DNA from 3 places in the Tardiphaga sp. GW822-FHT04G09 genome. Region 2 is predicted to be linked to each of the others. Evidence: predicted binding sites of a transcription regulator. Region 2 holds the regulator's gene; each other region holds the start of a gene.
The links. The regulator LexA, encoded in region 2, represses DNA repair genes until DNA is damaged. The targets are predictions, from matches to a motif close to TGTTCNNNNTGTGTTCNG.
Positions count from the first base shown of each region.

Region 1: recA (recombinase RecA) is a predicted target of LexA. The motif match lies at 2,706-2,723, and genes of this name have one in related genera.
Region 3: AC1RLZ_RS04435 (DNA recombination protein RmuC) is a predicted target of LexA. The motif match lies at 1,013-1,030, and genes of this name have one in related genera.

Region 1 covers NZ_JBXAMO010000001.1:704-6,276, forward strand. The annotation lists gene AC1RLZ_RS00005 (hypothetical protein) at 512-691, opposite strand; gene AC1RLZ_RS00010 (hypothetical protein) at 997-1,164, shown strand; gene AC1RLZ_RS00015 (hypothetical protein) at 1,237-1,461, opposite strand; gene AC1RLZ_RS00020 (hypothetical protein) at 1,717-2,520, opposite strand; gene recA (recombinase RecA) at 2,826-3,929, shown strand; gene AC1RLZ_RS00030 (ABC transporter ATP-binding protein) at 4,091-5,104, opposite strand; gene AC1RLZ_RS00035 (ABC transporter ATP-binding protein) at 5,101-5,573, opposite strand, start outside.
Region 2 covers NZ_JBXAMO010000007.1:4,935-10,507, reverse strand. The annotation lists gene AC1RLZ_RS14425 (Orn/Lys/Arg family decarboxylase) at 1-113, shown strand, start outside; gene AC1RLZ_RS14420 (GNAT family N-acetyltransferase) at 135-704, shown strand; gene lexA (transcriptional repressor LexA) at 1,004-1,720, shown strand; gene AC1RLZ_RS14410 (ComEC/Rec2 family competence protein) at 1,739-4,021, opposite strand; gene AC1RLZ_RS14405 (glutamine--tRNA ligase/YqeY domain fusion protein) at 4,240-5,573, opposite strand, start outside.
Region 3 covers NZ_JBXAMO010000002.1:145,526-151,098, reverse strand. The annotation lists gene fmt (methionyl-tRNA formyltransferase) at 1-266, opposite strand, end outside; gene def (peptide deformylase) at 306-827, opposite strand; gene AC1RLZ_RS04435 (DNA recombination protein RmuC) at 1,061-2,275, shown strand; gene AC1RLZ_RS04430 (AmpG family muropeptide MFS transporter) at 2,352-3,719, shown strand; gene AC1RLZ_RS04425 (hypothetical protein) at 3,731-4,177, opposite strand; gene recR (recombination mediator RecR) at 4,193-4,795, opposite strand; gene AC1RLZ_RS04415 (YbaB/EbfC family nucleoid-associated protein) at 4,797-5,117, opposite strand; gene AC1RLZ_RS04410 (DNA polymerase III subunit gamma/tau) at 5,139-5,573, opposite strand, start outside.

The DNA.
Region 1 (5,573 bases), on a different contig from region 2:
GCGCACGCGTATGGGCGATCCTGGCAATCGCATTTGCGACATCTTCGGCTGTGGGTGAGTGTCGTCCTGATCAAGCGATCTGAGAGCGGCGAGAATATCGCCGATCCTGACGGTCTCGTTAGAGCCGGGGATCTGTCGTAGCCAAGGCTTCCCTTCGACAGCAAAGGCGTCTGACGCCCAGGCTGCAAGAACACATCGCTTTTGCATGGTGTTTAAGAAGGGAGTCGCGCGAACCTCCCGCGGGTGCATGAAGGTGCCGGCAAGGAGAAAATTTGCGTGGATGTCATTCATCGACACGGCAGATATTGTCATGTGGCGCCTCCTAACTCCTTTCGTTTAAAGGCGTTTCTCGATGTGGATCTCCCATTGTGCCGGTCAAGGGGCGCCGTCAAAATTTTGTTCGTCTTTAAGCCTCAGCGACGGTTCGTTGCATCCACGCTGGGGCCGGCAAGGAGAGGTCCCCCTGCCATTGGCACTGAAACAATCAACGGCAGGGCTCGCACCAGCGAGGCTAGGCGGCCGCTTTGTCGACGGGCTGATTGCAATCGGCGTGACGCTCGGCAATCAGCTTCATTGCCTTATGCTGCCACATCTCTGCTTCAGCTAAATGTTTCCAGCTTTCCTCAGGGAAGAACGAAGCTCGCTGACGGCATAGACTTTCCTTGGCACGGCAGGTCTGAATATCTTCCATTTTATGCCTCCCCATGCGGGCTTACGGAATTGGGACTCAAGCGGCAGGCGGTTCGTTGGTTCCGAGGCGCGCAGCAAAAAAGCCCTCCGGTGAGAGCGGGCTTTTTCATCAAGGAAACGCTCGATTCCTTTTCCGCATGACCGGAGCCGGGCGATGCCGTCTCCGGCGAGGCCTCGCCGTCGAGCCAGTCCTCTAGCCGTCCTCTGCCTGGGCCAAACGCGAGCCATGCCGCTTCCATGCGCCTGAACCGATGCCTGGTCCCGGGAGCGGCGGAACAACCTCAGGCGCCGCGGCATAATATCGGCATGAAACCAACGAAGTCGCTGAGGAAGCAGGCCGAGAAAGCCGAGGCCGCAGCTCGTCGCTCGGAAGACACCGAGCATGCTGAGCGGATGCGGAATCTGGCTGACGCGTTCCGTGCGCAGGCCGATGCGCTGAAGGCCATAAGGAAGAGAGGGAAAGCGAAGAAATAGCGCAGTTCTCTCGTCCATCCCTTGGAGGAGGCCGGCACGATGCCGAGAACGAAAGAGGTCGCTGAAACGGCCTTACTTCTTTGGATTGAAGCGCCCGCCCAGGGTTTTGATACTTCCGGCCGAAGGTTGCTTGTTCGTGAACTCGGCTATGGCCTCCGCCAGCTCAGCGTCTGACATCGGATTGACGGGCTGATGCAACGAGCCGTCCCGAAAGCCACGCTCGATGGCCGCATAGTGTTCAGACTCATCTACAAGAATGAGTTTCCTAATTCTGGCCAGGATTGCAGAGAAGGGCATGGCGCGACTTCGGCAAGTTCTAATTCGTGAGACAGTCTACCTGTCGGGTACGGCGGGCAATATAGCTCCGGAGTTTGGGAAGAACTGAAGCACCTTACGCCTCGTTATCCCGGCCGGGGGATTTTAAGAACAAGTTGTTGCAGAGACTGACTGATGAGGCTGGCATCTAGCTGCGGTGCAGCAACTTGATGCTTCCGTCCCGAATGACTATCGACCACCCGAAATGAAAGAGGCCGCCCACTGAGGCGGCTTTAACTACTCAAATCCAGTCACTCCCTTGGTGCGCAGATTTTGTGTCATTTTGGCTATCCTGTCCCGGGCAACCGTTATCCAATTATAAGTAATCTCACCTTGCCGGTATGCTTCTCCGAACTGAGGTTTCACTAATTCACGCGTGCTCTCTGACGGGTTTTCGGGGAGCTTTTGCAGTGCATCAATTGCGTTTTTCAAGGCCCGACTTACCTCGCCTCTCGCAGCTTCATGTTCCAGCGCAAGTGCAAAACGTAACTGCTCTTTTACGCGACCGTATTTTTCCAAGAGAGCGTCAATTGGTTTCCAAACCTCATCTGGCAACGCCATGTTCATCTGCTGCAGGGCGTTAGCAAATCCCTGAACGCCTCTGTTGGGGATATTCCCTTGCCAGTTTGCTGTAGCTTCAGTGATTTTGTAAGTGGCAGGAAATATATGCTTCTCTATCAGATCGTGGGCATCTGCCAGACCGTCTAAGAGTTCGCGAATGTCGCGTTCTGAATATGTAATTCGTGTTTTTGGTGGCGCATCGACTTTGACGTCTGGCGACGCTGATGCTTGATTCTTAAATGTCGCAAGTTGTTCTTGCAGTGTAGCAATTTGAGGATCCGGCATTTCGGATCGACGCCACTGCCATATCAAGCCGGCGAGCGCGACAGCTAGGCCGGTCGCGATAATATGAGAAGGTTGCACTCCAGCCATAAGCCAATCTCTGTTTGTTGCAAGCCATACCACCAAACAGACGAGTGCGAAGAAGCCCGACAAGTAAAAAATAGAGTCGGCAAGCCATTTGTGTTGGGGCCATTTCATCGGGGCCACCCCAGCGGACGTCTGAACCGCAAAAAGAAATAGTGTGAGAAATAGAGCGGTGTCCAAAGGTAAGCCCATCCATCCAGCGCAGTGAACGACAGGCTAAGACATTTTTGAAAACAGGCCACTGCCATTTTCAAACTAGGCCACTGAGGTCCGAAACGGGCCAGTACCCAAATTCTCAAAAGAACATATTGCGAACATAGAACGAATAGGGTACATTGATTTCACCCCGAACAGCGCTGCCGTCCTTTGGCGCTTGCCGTTTGTCCCTGTCGCGAATCCCTTCATAAGGAGCTAGATCAATGGCTACCACTCCGACTGCCCTGCGTATCGTTGAAGGATCCTCCATGGACAAGACCAAGGCCCTGTCGGCCGCGCTCTCCCAGATCGAGCGCCAGTTCGGCAAGGGCTCGGTGATGAAGCTCGGCAAGAATGATCGCTCGATGGATATCGAGGTGATCTCGTCGGGCTCGCTCGGCCTCGATATCGCGCTCGGCGTCGGTGGCCTGCCCAAGGGCCGCGTGATCGAAATCTACGGGCCGGAATCCTCGGGCAAGACGACTTTGGCGCTGCATTGCGTGGCCGAAGCCCAGAAGAAGGGCGGCATCTGCGCCTTTATTGACGCCGAACACGCGCTCGATCCGGTCTATGCCCGCAAGCTGGGCGTCAATGTTGATGAACTCCTGATCTCGCAGCCGGACCACGGCGAACAGGCGCTGGAAATCGCCGACACCCTGGTGCGCTCCGGCGCGGTGGATGTGCTGATCGTCGACTCCGTGGCCGCGCTGGTGCCGCGCGCCGAACTCGAAGGCGAAATGGGCGATGCGCTGCCCGGCCTGCAGGCCCGTCTGATGAGCCAGGCGCTGCGCAAGCTGACCGCCTCGATCAACAAATCCAATACGATGGTGATCTTCATCAACCAGATCCGCATGAAGATCGGTGTGATGTACGGCTCGCCGGAAACCACCACCGGCGGCAATGCGCTGAAATTCTACGCCTCGGTGCGTCTCGACATCCGCCGCATCGGTGCGATCAAGGAACGCGACGAAGTGGTTGGCAACTCCACCCGCGTCAAGGTCGTCAAGAACAAGCTGGCGCCGCCCTTCAAGCAGGTCGAATTCGACATCATGTATGGCGAAGGCGTCTCCAAGATGGGCGAAATCCTCGATCTCGGCGTGAAAGCGGGAATCGTCGAGAAGTCAGGCGCCTGGTTCTCCTATGACAGCCAGCGTCTCGGCCAGGGTCGCGAGAATTCCAAGGCCTTCCTGAAGGCCAATCCGGACATGACCGCCAAGATCGAAGCCTCGATCCGGCAGAATTCCGGCCTGATCGCCGAGCAGATTCTCGCCGGTCCCGTCGAGCGCGACGAAGACGGCGGCGACGGCGAGGAGCCGGCAGAAGATTAATCGGATCGGGTTCGGTGGATCTTGCCGGACCGATCTTGCAGCCGACATTTTCGGCTGAATGATTTCGCGGTGGGTGCTGTGGGGGTCTGTTGCCGATACCCTGCGGTGCCTGCCGCGTTGTCGTTTGCAGGCGCTCTGATTTTAGTGCGCTCAGGTCCCAGCTATCGCCGCGTGGCGGGAGCAGCCTCGCTTGGCGGCGCGATCAGTTTATTGACTGCATGACAGGCGACGCCGTCGACCAGATCCGGCACGACCTTCCGGCAGAGATCGAACACTTCAGGGCAGCGCGGATGAAACGTGCAGCCGGAGGGCGGATCGATCGGATTGGGAATCTCGCCGGAGATCGCAATGCGCGCACGGCCTGACATTGCAAGGTCAGGCACTGCGCCCAGCAGCATGCGCGTATAGGGCATCCGCGGTGCGCGGAAGAGTTCGCGCCCTTCCGCAATCTCCACGATCCGGCCGAGATACATGACCCCAATCCTATCCGCCATGTGCCTGACCACGGCAAGGTTGTGGCTGATGAACAGATAGGTCAGACCGAATTTGTCCTGCAGCTCGCGCATCAGGTTGAGAATCTGCGCCTGCACCGACACATCCAGCGCCGAGGTCGGCTCGTCGCAGACGATGAACTCGGCCTCCGAGGCGAGCGCGCGGGCAATGGCAATACGCTGGCGTTGGCCCCCGGAGAACTGATGCGGATATTTCTGCCCGTCGTCGGGATGCAACCCTACCAGCGTCAGTAGTTCGCCGACGCGGGCGCGAATGTCGCGCTCGCCCTGAATGAGATCGAAGGCGCGGATCGGCTCGGCAATGATGGCATCGACCCGCAGCCGCGGATTGAGGCTGGCATAGGGATCCTGGAAGATCATCTGGATCCGCTTGCGCAGCAGTTTGCGCGCGCTGGCCTGCCCGGGATCGCTCATCGAGACGCCGTCGATGATAACCTCGCCCGAGGTCGGCGGCAGCAGCCCGACCACCATGCGCGCCACCGTGCTCTTGCCGGAGCCGGATTCGCCGACCAGCGCAAAGGTCTCGCCGCGCCTGATCTCGAACGACACGCCGTCGACCGCTTTGAGAAACTCCATCGGGCTGCGCTCGATGAGGCGGTTGAGCCAGGGCTTCGAGACGTCGAATGCGCGTTTGAGATTGCGTGCCTGCACCAGCGCCGTCATGCCGCGCTCTCCGCATGGGCATGATCGTAGAGATGACAGGCCACCTGCTGCGTGCCCACAGAGATCAGCTCCGGCCGCTCCACCCGACAGCGATCGAACGCAAAACTGCAGCGCGGATTGAAGGCGCAGCCTGGTGGAATGGCCGAGAGGCGCGGCATGCTTCCCGGAATCTGCACCAGCCGCTGCGACGCATCGCCCGTCAGCGTCGGGATCGCACCCATCAGCCCCTTGGCATAGGGATGCAGCGGGTTCTGTACGACATCGCGCACCGGTCCGATCTCGGCGATGCGCCCGGAATACATCACGGCGACGCGGTCGGACGTCTCGGCGATCACGCCCATGTCGTGGGTCACCAGCATCACCGCCGTGCCGTGGTCGCGGCCGAGCCGCTTGATCAGCGCGATGATCTGCGCCTGCACGGAGACATCGAGCGCGGTGGTCGGCTCGTCTGCGATAATCAGTTCGGGCT
Region 2 (5,573 bases):
TCGAGACCTGCTTCAACACCTTCCCGGGCTTCGACGTCGAAATTCAGGGCATCTACCGCAAGGTCGACGCCAATGGCCGGATCCGGCTTTACACTTACGTGGTCTCCGAATAGGGAGCACGTAAGGAGCCTGATTTGCCAACGGAACTCGAACAGCCGGTCGTCATTCGACCATCACGCGACACCGACGTCGATGCCATGCTGGCGATCTATCGCCGGCACATCCGGCAAGGCGTCGAGGAAGGCGTCAGCGACTCCGACACGCCGCAGCCCGACGATCTCAGGGACCGGCGCAAGAACCTGCGCAGCAAACGGTTCCCGCATCTCGTCGCCACGCAAGGCGGCGAGGTCGTGGGCTACGCCTATGTGGTGCTGTTCCGCAAACGACCGGCCTATCGCTACACGGTCAAGCATTCGATCTATATCCACCACGGACACGTCGGCCAGGGCATCGGCCGACTGTTGATGCGCGAACTCATCGACGTCTGCGCGGCGGCCGGCTTCCGGCAGATCATCGGCTATATCGATGCCGACAACACGGCCTCGCTAGGCCTTCATGAGAGCTTCGGCTTTGCCCGCGTGGGCCTGCTACCCGGTGTCGCCTATCGCTCCGGCCGCTGGGCCGACACGATTATGGTTCAGCGCTCGCTGGCCACCGGCTCCACGACTCCGCCGCCGCCCGTCGGGCGCGTGACGTCCGCATAGCGCAAGCTACGGCAGGAGGTTTTCGGTATCCGGCAAGAGATCGACGACCGGCCAGGAACAGCCCTCAGCCGCGCTCAACGCGCTTTCCGTTGACGGCAAATTAAGCATTGCGGAACACATATGGAACATATAGTGTTCGTTCATGATTTGTTTCGAGATTCTGTGGCTTTGAGTAGTTTGAGAGTGCCCGAACTCGCGCAACCGATCTTCGAATGATCGCCTCTGGATGGAGGCTCACCGTTCGAAGGCCCTTTGAAACGCACGCGGCGGCCGACACCGTCAACTGAGGATGGCTTCAGATGCTCACGCGCAAACAATACGAACTCCTGCGATTCATCGATCAACGGCTGAAGGAAGCCGGCGTCCCGCCCTCCTTCGACGAAATGAAGGATGCGCTCGACCTGCGCTCCAAGTCCGGCATTCACCGTCTGATCACGGCGCTGGAAGAACGCGGCTTCATCCGCCGGCTGCCGAACCGCGCCCGCGCCATCGAAGTCATCAAGTTGCCAGAGCTCGGCGCGCCGGTTACTGGCGGTACCGGCCGCCGCGGCTTCACACCCAGTGTCATCGAAGGCACGCTCGGCAGGGTGCGTCCGGCCGCCAGCATCGGTAGCGGCGATGATGATAACGGTCGGACTGTCGCCATCCCGGTGATGGGCCGGATCGCGGCAGGTACGCCGATCGAGGCCCTGCAGACCCGCAGTCACACCATCAGCATGCCCGCGGACATGCTTGGCTCCGGCGAACATTACGCGCTCGAAGTGCGCGGCGATTCCATGCAGGACGCCGGCATTCTGGACGGCGATACCGTGCTGATCCAGCGCAACGAGAGCGCCGACACCGGCGACATCGTGGTGGCCCTGATTGACGACGAGGAAGCCACGCTGAAGCGCTTCCGTCGCCGCGGCGCGTCGATCGCGCTGGAGCCGGCCAACGACGCCTATGAAGTCCGCATCCTGCCACCCAACCGGGTCCGCATTCAGGGCAAGCTGATCGGCCTGTACCGGCGCTACTGAGGATGTCGCATCGGCGGGCTACTGATCTTCGGGTTGAAGATCAGTTTCCGCCGGCGTCGCATCGAGCGGCCGGCTTTGCCGCGGACGCCCCGTCTGTGGCGTGTCGGGTGATGGCTCATCGGGAATGGCACGCGACCACGGGCGATCCAGGCCGCGCGGCCGCACAGCGTCGATAGCAAAGCCGTTCGCCGTTCGCTGCACACTCATCGCACCATTTCGTTGCAGGCGATCCTGATCGATCACCAACGCACGGCAATCCTTTGGCGGTTGTTTCGTCGTGATGATGAGCGCCGCTTTCTCGCAGTCATCTGTGAATGCCCCCGGCTGCAGCACCAGTGCCACCAAAGCACCATCAGCGAGCGGCGTGATGCATCCGTCGCGGTCGCAGGACACGCCATGGCTGAGAGAGCCATCCGTCGGCAGACGCGCATCTGCATCGCCGGCGAGCCACTCTTTCAGCAGAAACGTATCCTTGGCGCTGCGCATCACGCGCAGAAGCCCGTCCCTGCCCCGTACCGCGACGCTGTGACCGTCACCCGAGATCAGCACATCCGGCTGCTTGACTAGCAACGCCCAGACAATCGAGAGCGCCAGCACGCCAGCCCCCACGAAGCGCAACGGCGTGCGCAGCAGTCCGAGGACGATGATGCCGATACTGGCTAATATCAGTGGTCCGGTCCCGAAGGCCGGCATCCGGCCGATGGCCCCGGGCAACGCGGCGACCCATTGCGCGACCACGATCATCCACTGGATGCCGAGATCCATCATCCCCCAGAACACGCCGTCAAAGCCGAACGGCATGGCCACGAGCCCGAGAATGCCGGCAGGCATCACAAGCGCGGAGACCACCGGCATCGCCAGCAGATTGGCGAGGACGCCGTAAGGCGTGACGCGATGAAAGTGAAACGCGGCATAGGGCGTCGTGGCGAGGCCTGCCACCAGCGAGGCCAGCACGAGCATTGCAATCTCGCGTCCACCCCATAGCGCCACGCGCGCTGTCGCGGAATGATCGGGCGAGGCAAACAGCGCGGGCATGCCAATCTGCACCAATGCGACCAGCCCCAGCGTCGCGGCGAATGACATCTGGAAACTCGGATGAATCAACGCTTCGGGCGCCACGATCAGTACGATCATCGCGGCTACCGCCAGCGTGCGGAACGTCACCGCGCGGCGATCGACCATGACGGCGATCAGCACCACGGCCGTCATGAAGAACGAACGTTGCGTCGCGACCTCGCCGCCGGACAGCAGCAGATAGAACAGCGCTGCGAACAGCGCCGCCGCTGCCGCGACCTTCTTGATCGGGAATGTCACCGTCAGCACGGGGATCAGCGCCAGCAGCGCGCGTATCGCGAAGAACACCACGCCGGCGACGACGGCCATGTGATAGCCGGAGATCGAAAGTACGTGACCGAGGCCGGAGATGAACATCGCGTCGTTGACGTCGGTGGAAATTGCATCGCGGCGCCCCGTGAGCAGCGCTGTCGCAATAGCGCGGTTGTCGCCTGTAAGCGCGGTACGGATTCGTGCGTCGATGGCGTCGCGCAGCCCCTGCATGGTCGCCGAATAGCGTAGCGTCACACTCGGCTGTATCGGCGGATCGACGGCCTTGATGCCGCCCGTCACAAAACCGGACGCGCCGATCCCTTGAAAATACAGATCGCGTCCGAAGTCGTAGCTGCCCAGCCGGAGCGGCGACAGCGGCGGCTGCAGCCTTGCCTTCAATTCGACGAAACGACCGACGGCAGGCGCCGTCCCTTTCTTCACCGAGAGCCGGACACGCGTCAGCTTTGGTGCGGCGCGCGGGCTGTCCATCGTCGCGACGCGCAGCACGAAGCGATCCGTGCGCTCCCGCTCTTCATGGGTTTCCACAAAGCCGGTCAACGCGACGGAATAGAGCGGCTTCGCCAGAACCTCATGCCCCACGCGCGAGGTCTTCACGGCGGCCACCGCAAAGCCGGCTGCGATGGCTGCAACAAGCATGATCGGTGGAAACCATCGTTGTCGCCGCAGCAGAAACGCGGCCAAGCAAAGAAGGCTCGCTGTCGCGGCGGCAACCCAGGCCACCGGTTCGCGCTCGGCGGCAAAATACAGCGCGATACCGGTGCCGAAAGCGATCGGCACCCAGGGCAGCAAACGACCGGGACCGGCTTCGGCCTGCACCCATGTCCGGAGCTTCTCGAAGCGCAAAGTTGACGACGACGCTGACGGAAGAGCAGTGCCTGCCGTGGCCGGCGGCGGCCATGTGGTCGCCGTACCGGATCGGCCCCGCCGCTGTTGCTGATCCCCGCCCCGCGCCATCGAACGCCCGCACGCCACGCTCGCCCTCCCGAATGCTATCGGAAGGGCTGCCGGCGACTAGCGGAACGGATGCAGAATCCGAAAACTAATCCCTGGGGCTGCCGAGGGCCGTAGGATGGGTAGAGCGTCTTCGCGAAACCCATCAACACCAAACATGACCGTGATGGGTTTCGCACCGGCGCAAGCGCCCCGGTGCTTTACCCATCCGACACCTGAGCTCAGGCGAGCTTGGCGTAGCTGTCGCGCAGACCGACGGTGCGGTTGAAAACGAGCTTGCCCGGCGCTGAATCCTTGTCACGGCAGAAGTAGCCCTGACGCTCGAACTGCACGACGTCGCTCGTATTGTCACTCGCCAGCGCCGGCTCAAGCATGGCGCCGCTGAGTGTCTCCAGCGACTCCGGATTGATCTGCGATGCGAACTCGGCCGCATTGGGCTGCGGATCGGCAAACAGCTGGTTATAGACACGCACTTCCGCCGGCACGGCATCCGCGGCGCTCACCCAATGGATCGTCGCCTTGACCTTGCGGCCGTCCGGCGCATTACCGCCCCGGGTTTCCGGATCATAGGTGCAGCGCAGTTCGACCACCTCGCCAGCATCGTTCTTGATGACGCTCTTGCAGGTGATGAAATAGCCGTAGCGCAAACGGACCTCGCGGCCCGGTGCCATGCGGAAGAATTTCTTCGGCGGCTCTTCCATGAAGTCGTCATGCTCGATGTAGAGTTCGCGGCCGAACGGGATCTGCCGCGTGCCCAGCGCTTCATCATCGGGATGATTGACCGCTTCGAGCTGCTCGACCTGTCCCTCGGGATAGTTCTCGATCACCACCTTCAGCGGCTTCAGCACAGCCATGCGGCGCTGCGCCGTGCGGTTCAGCGTCTCGCGCACGGCGAAATCGAACATCGAGATATCGACGGTCGAGTTGGCCTTGGCGACGCCGATACGCTTGATGAATTCACGCACCGCTTCGGCCGGAATGCCGCGGCGCTGCAAGCCGGCCAGCGTCGGCATGCGCGGATCATCCCAGCCGGTGACATGGCCGCCGCGCACGAGTTCGGTCAGCACGCGCTTCGACAGCAGCGTGTAGGTCATGTTGAGGCGCGCGAATTCGTACTGGTGCGGGCGCGACGGCACCGGCAGGTTTTCCAGGCACCAGTCGTACAACGGACGGTGGTCCTCGAATTCCAGCGTGCAGATCGAATGCGTCACATGCTCGATGGCGTCAGACTGGCCATGCGCGAAGTCGTAGGACGGATAGATGCTCCATGCCGTGCCGGTGCGCGGATGATGCGCATGCAGGATGCGGTAGATCACGGGATCGCGCAGATTGATGTTGCCCGACGACATGTCGATCTTGGCGCGCAGCACACGTGCGCCGTTCGGAAATTCGCCTGCGCGCATGCGGGTGAACAGGTCGAGGTTTTCCTCGACGCTGCGATCCCGGAACGGGCTGTTCTGACCGGGCTCGGTCAGCGTGCCCCGTTTGACGCGGATTTCCTCCTGCGACTGATCGTCCACATAGGCCTTGCCGGCGCGGATCAGGTCCTGCGCCC
Region 3 (5,573 bases), on a different contig from region 2:
TAGGCGACGACGACCGCAGCCTCGGCCTCATGCGAGCGGAATTCGGCTTCCGCCTCCGGCGTCCGCAGCGTCTTCGGGGTGAAGACGGGAATGCGGAGCCGCTCGGCCTCGCGCGCCACAGGCGTCGGCTGCAGCTTCATGCCACGGCCAGCGGGCTTTGCTTCGCGGGTATAGACGGCGGCGATCTCATGGCCATGGGCCACGAGTTCGAGCAGCGTAGGCACCGCGAAATCCGGCGTGCCCATGAAGATCAAACGAAGCGACATAGGTCGGAGCCGATCTGTTGCAGCGTTACGCGGAGAAACCTACTCCGCGCGCTTGGCGAGCTTGGTGAACTTCTTCAGCACGCGATCGCGCTTCAGCTTGGACAGGTAGTCGACGAACAGCACGCCATTGAGATGATCGATCTCATGCTGGATGCAGGTCGCGAACAACCCGCTGGCTTCTTCCTCGATGGTCTTGCCGTCGAGGTCCATATAGCGGATCCGCACCGTCGCCGGACGCTCCACTTCCTCGTAATATTCAGGGATCGACAAACAGCCCTCTTCATAGACCGAGAGCTCTTCCGAGGCCGAGATGACCTCTGGATTGATGAAGACACGCGGCTTCTTGCCGTCCTCCTCATCGTCCTTCTTGGCGATGTCCATGGTGATCAGCCGCAGCGGAACCGCGATCTGGATCGCCGCCAGCCCGATCCCGGGTGCGTCGTACATCGTCTCGAACATGTCGTCGGCGAGCTTGCGCACCTCCGACGTCACCTTCTCGACAGGTTTGGAGATCAGCCGCAACTGTTTGTCCGGCAATATGATGATTTCACGAATGGCCATGGCGGGCGATTTAATCTGCGCGCCTGTCCGGGTCAATCCGTTGGAAATGCAGGGGCTTCGATGGCCGTTAACCCATCGGTAACCATGCCAATTAAGGCAGGGCTAACCGTGTCGGTTAAGCTCCACCTAACCACATTTCCTAGGCTTCGGTTAACCAGGGAAATTCATCTTGCATTAACCATAAATGTTCCCTCTTCGTTCGCTTCATCGCCCGAATCGGCTACAAGGATGGGATGAACGAGATCCTTTTCATGATCGGCGACACGCCGGTCACCACCGGCGTGGCATTGATGGGCTTCGGTGCTCTGGCGTTGGGTTTGCTGCTCACCATCGCCATCATCATCGCCCGCTCCGGTAGCCGCGGCGCCGCCATGGCCATGGCACAGGCGATCCGGGCCGATGAACTGGAGGAACGTCTCAGTGAAGTTTTGAAGGCCCAGAACGAGGCCACCGGCCGCGTCGACGCCATGGGCCAGGCCCTGGCGGGTCGTCAGGCCGACATGGCACGCGCGGTGTCCGAGCGGCTGGACTCGGTGACCCACCGTGTCGGCCAATCCATGGAACAGACCACCCGCAACACCATGGAAAGCCTGAGCGCGCTGCATGAGCGGCTGGGCATCATCGACAACGCCCACAAGAATCTCACTGACCTGACCTCGCAGGTGACGACTTTGCGCGACGTGCTCGCCAACAAGCAGTCGCGTGGCGCCTTCGGTCAGGCGCGCATGGAAAGTATCGTCAAGGACGGTATGCCGAGCGGCGCCTATGCGTTCCAGCACACCCTGTCGTCCGGCAAACGGCCGGATTGCGTAATCTTCCTGCCGGACCAGCGCCCGCTGTGCATCGACGCGAAGTTCCCGCTGGAAGCCGTCACCGCGCTGCATGACGCGCGCAGCGACGAAGAGAAGAAATATGCGGCGCAGCGCCTGCGCGCCGACGTGATGAAGCATGTTACCGATATCGCCGAGAAATATCTCGTGCCCGGCGAAACGCAGGATACGGCGCTGATGTTCGTGCCGTCGGAGTCGGTCTATGCCGAGATTCACGATGGTTTCGACGACATCATCCAGAAGGCCTATCGCGCCCGCGTCGTGCTGGTATCGCCGTCGCTGCTGATGCTGGCGATCCAGGTGATGCAGCAGATCCTGAAGGACGCGCGGATGCGCGACGCCGCCGACCAGATCCGTACCGAAGTGCTCAATCTCGGCGACGATCTCGGCCGGTTGCGCGACCGCGTGATGAAGCTGCAGACCCATTTTGGGCAGGCCAACGAAGACGTCCGCCAGATCCTGATCTCCGCTGACAAGATCGAGAAGCGCGCCGGCCGCATCGAGGAACTGGATTTCAGCAAGAGTGAGCCCGCCACCGAGGTGGCCCCGGTCATGGCCAAGACCGCCGCTCCCGACATGTTCGCGCCGCTGCCGCGCAAGATTCAGGCGGGGGAATAGAGCGCTCTTTAGCCTCTCCCCGCTCTTTGCGGGAGAGGCTAAAGAAAGCGAGCCCGAATCTGCTAATCCTCGTCCCATGACCAGCGCGCCTGACTCGTCCGAAGCCGCCCTCACCCTGAAGCCCCGTGCCTCCTGGCGTGAAAGCATGGCGGTATACACGCAGCCGCGGGTGCTGATTGTGCTGCTGCTTGGCCTATCGTCGGGCCTGCCGCTCGCGCTGTCAGGCTCGACACTCCTGGTGTGGATGCGCGAATCCGGCGTCGATCTCGGCACCATCGGGCTGTTCGCCCTCGTCGGTACGCCCTACACGCTGAAGTTCCTTTGGGCTCCGCTGGTCGACGCGCTGCATGTGCCCTTCTTCACGCGGCAATTCGGCCGCCGCCGCGGCTGGCTGGTGTTCTCACAACTGTTGCTGATCGGAGCGATCCTGCTTCTGGCGCTGACCGACCCCGCCCGCTCGCCACTGTTCGTCGCTCTTGGCGCGCTGCTGGTGGCTGCGATGTCATCGACGCAAGACATCGTCGTCGATGCATTTCGTGTGGAGAGCCTGCCGGAAAGCGAACAAGCCGCCGGCATGGCATCCTATGTCGCCGCCTACCGCATCGGCATGCTGATCTCCACCGCCGGCGTGCTGTTTCTGGTCAGCGCCTTCGAGAGCACCGGCATCGCGCGCTCCACCGCATGGATGTGGGGCTATGTGACGATGGCTGCGATGGTGCTGATCGGCACGGTCACGGCACTGGCCGCCACGGAGCCCGAGCAATCCGCGCAGGCCGAAGCGGCCACACGCGACGAGAGCGCCTTCAATCGCGTGCTGCAGGCAGCGATCGGTGCATTCTCCGAATTCCTGGCCCGCAAGGACGCCTGGGCCGCGCTGGCTTTTGTCGTGCTGTTCAAATTCACCGACGCGTTTTCCGGCACGATGACGGCGCCGTTCGTGATCGACCTCGGCTTCACCCGCAACGACTACGCCGCCATTGTCAAAGGCGTCGGCCTTGCCGCTACGCTGATCGGCGGCTTCGCTGGAGGTTTTGTCGCGCGGCGCTATTCACTGGCGGCGAGCCTGTGGATCGGCGCTGTGTTGCAGGCGCTGTCCAATCTCGCCTTCTCATGGCTCGCCATCGTCGGCGTCAATCAATGGGCGCTGGCACTGGCCATCTCGGTCGAGAACTTCACCAGCGCCATCGGCACGGTGATCTTCGTCGCCTACCTTTCGGCGCTGTGCAAAAACCCGCTGCACACCGCCACGCAATATGCATTGCTTACGGCATTGGCTGCCGTAGGACGAACTTATCTGTCGGCAGGTGCCGGCTATGTCGCGCAGGCGACGGGATGGCCGATGTTCTTCGCCATCAGCGTCATCGTCGCGGTACCGAGCCTGATCCTGCTGATCTGGCTGCAGCGCCGCGGGCATTTCGAGATGCTGGGACCGGTGCGGGTTTAGCCAAAGCGAACTCAGTTCGGCTTCGTCACCACGCTCCACTTCGTCACCAGCGCTTCGCTCATCTGCCCGGCCTGCTCGGCGCAGGCGACCTCAGCGATCTTGAGCGCCACTTCCTTGCCGACAAGCTTCTTCAGCTGCGTGGCCTGGGCGTCATTGGCAACCACGATCTCGAACGTCTCAGGTCCTGTCTCAAGATTGCACAGCCCCGCAGGCGCCGGCAGGCGACGCGGCTCGCTGACCACTTGATACACATTGGTGCGTTTGCCCTTGGCATCGCGGCTGCGCATGGCATTGAGCTGCCCGGTCAGCACGTCACCGATCTTCATCGTCTTCGGTGCCACCGGTGCGGCTGGCGCAGCTGGTGTTTCGGTCGCGCCGCTGGCAGCCGTAGCAAACAGGCCGGCCGCGCAAATCACCGCGGCCCAGGTCGGCAAAACCTTCAAGTCGTATCGTGTCATCAATGCTCTTCCAGTTTAAAACAGCGTCCGCTGCCGCATCGCGGCCGACAGCGTGCCTTCGTCAAGATAATCGAGTTCACCGCCAACCGGCACGCCATGTGCCAGCCGCGTCACCTTCACATTGGCCTCCTGCAGGAGGTCGGTGATGTAATGGGCCGTGGTTTGTCCATCCACCGTCGCGTTCAGCGCCAGGATGATTTCGCTCACCTCGGAATCATGCGCACGTGACACCAATGCGTCGATGGTCAGGTCCTGTGGGCCGACACCGTCGAGCGGCGACAGCGTTGCACCCAGTACATGATACTTTCCCGTTGTCGCGTGGGCGCGTTCGAGCGCCCACAAATCCGCGACATCTGCGACCACCACGATTGTCGAGGGATCGCGGCGCGGGTCCGTACAGATGGTGCAGGGATTTTGCGTGTCGATATTGCTGCAGACCTTGCAGACCTGAATCCGGTCGATCGCGACCTGCAGCGCACCGGCCAGCGGCGTCATCAACGCCTCGCGCTTCTTGATCAAATGCAACGCAGCACGCCGGGCCGAGCGCGGGCCGAGCCCGGGCAGCCGCGCGAGCAGTTGAATCAGGCGCTCGATTTCCGGGCCGGCCGTGGACGCCATCTCAGGTGAGGCCCATCCCCGGTGGCAGACCGAGGCCGCCGGTCAGCGCCTGCATCTTCTCCTGCATCGCGGCTTCCGCCTTGCGGCGCGCATCGCCCAATGCGGTAACCAGCAGATCTTCCAGTATCTCGACCTCTTCGGCTTTGACCAGCGACGGGTCGATCTTCACCGCCTTCACTTCGGTCTTCGCAGTCATGCGTACCGACACCAGACCACCGCCAGAAATGCCTTCGACCTCGACATGGTCGAGCTCGTCCTGCATGGCCTTCATCTTTGATTGCAGCTGTGCTGCCTGTTTCATCATGCCGAGAAAATCAGCCATGAGTTTTCCTTCGCAGTTCGATTAATCGTCGTCGTTCAGATTGTCGGCTGCATCGTCGCTAATCAAGTCGCTATCGCTACCGCCGAATTCCGGCGGCTCAGGGGCGATGACACGAACCTCGACTTTCGCACGCGGAAACCGTGCCAGCACTTCCTTGACCCGCGGATCGGCTTCCGCCGCGCGTTGCCGCTCGTTCTTCTGCTCCAGCTGCTGATCGCGCAGCGTCGGCTGTCCCTGTTCGTTGGACACGATCACGGCCCAACGCCGGCCGGTCCATTGTTCGAGCTTCCGCGACAGGTCGTTGATCAGCGTGCGCGACGCCGTGCGTTCCATCGCAAGTTCAAGCCGCCCGTCCTCGATCTTGATCAGGCGCACATCGGCTTCGAGCGCTCCGCGCACCATCAGGTCGCGTTTCTCGCCGGCCAGCGCGACGAGTTCAGGAAAGGTGGAAATCTT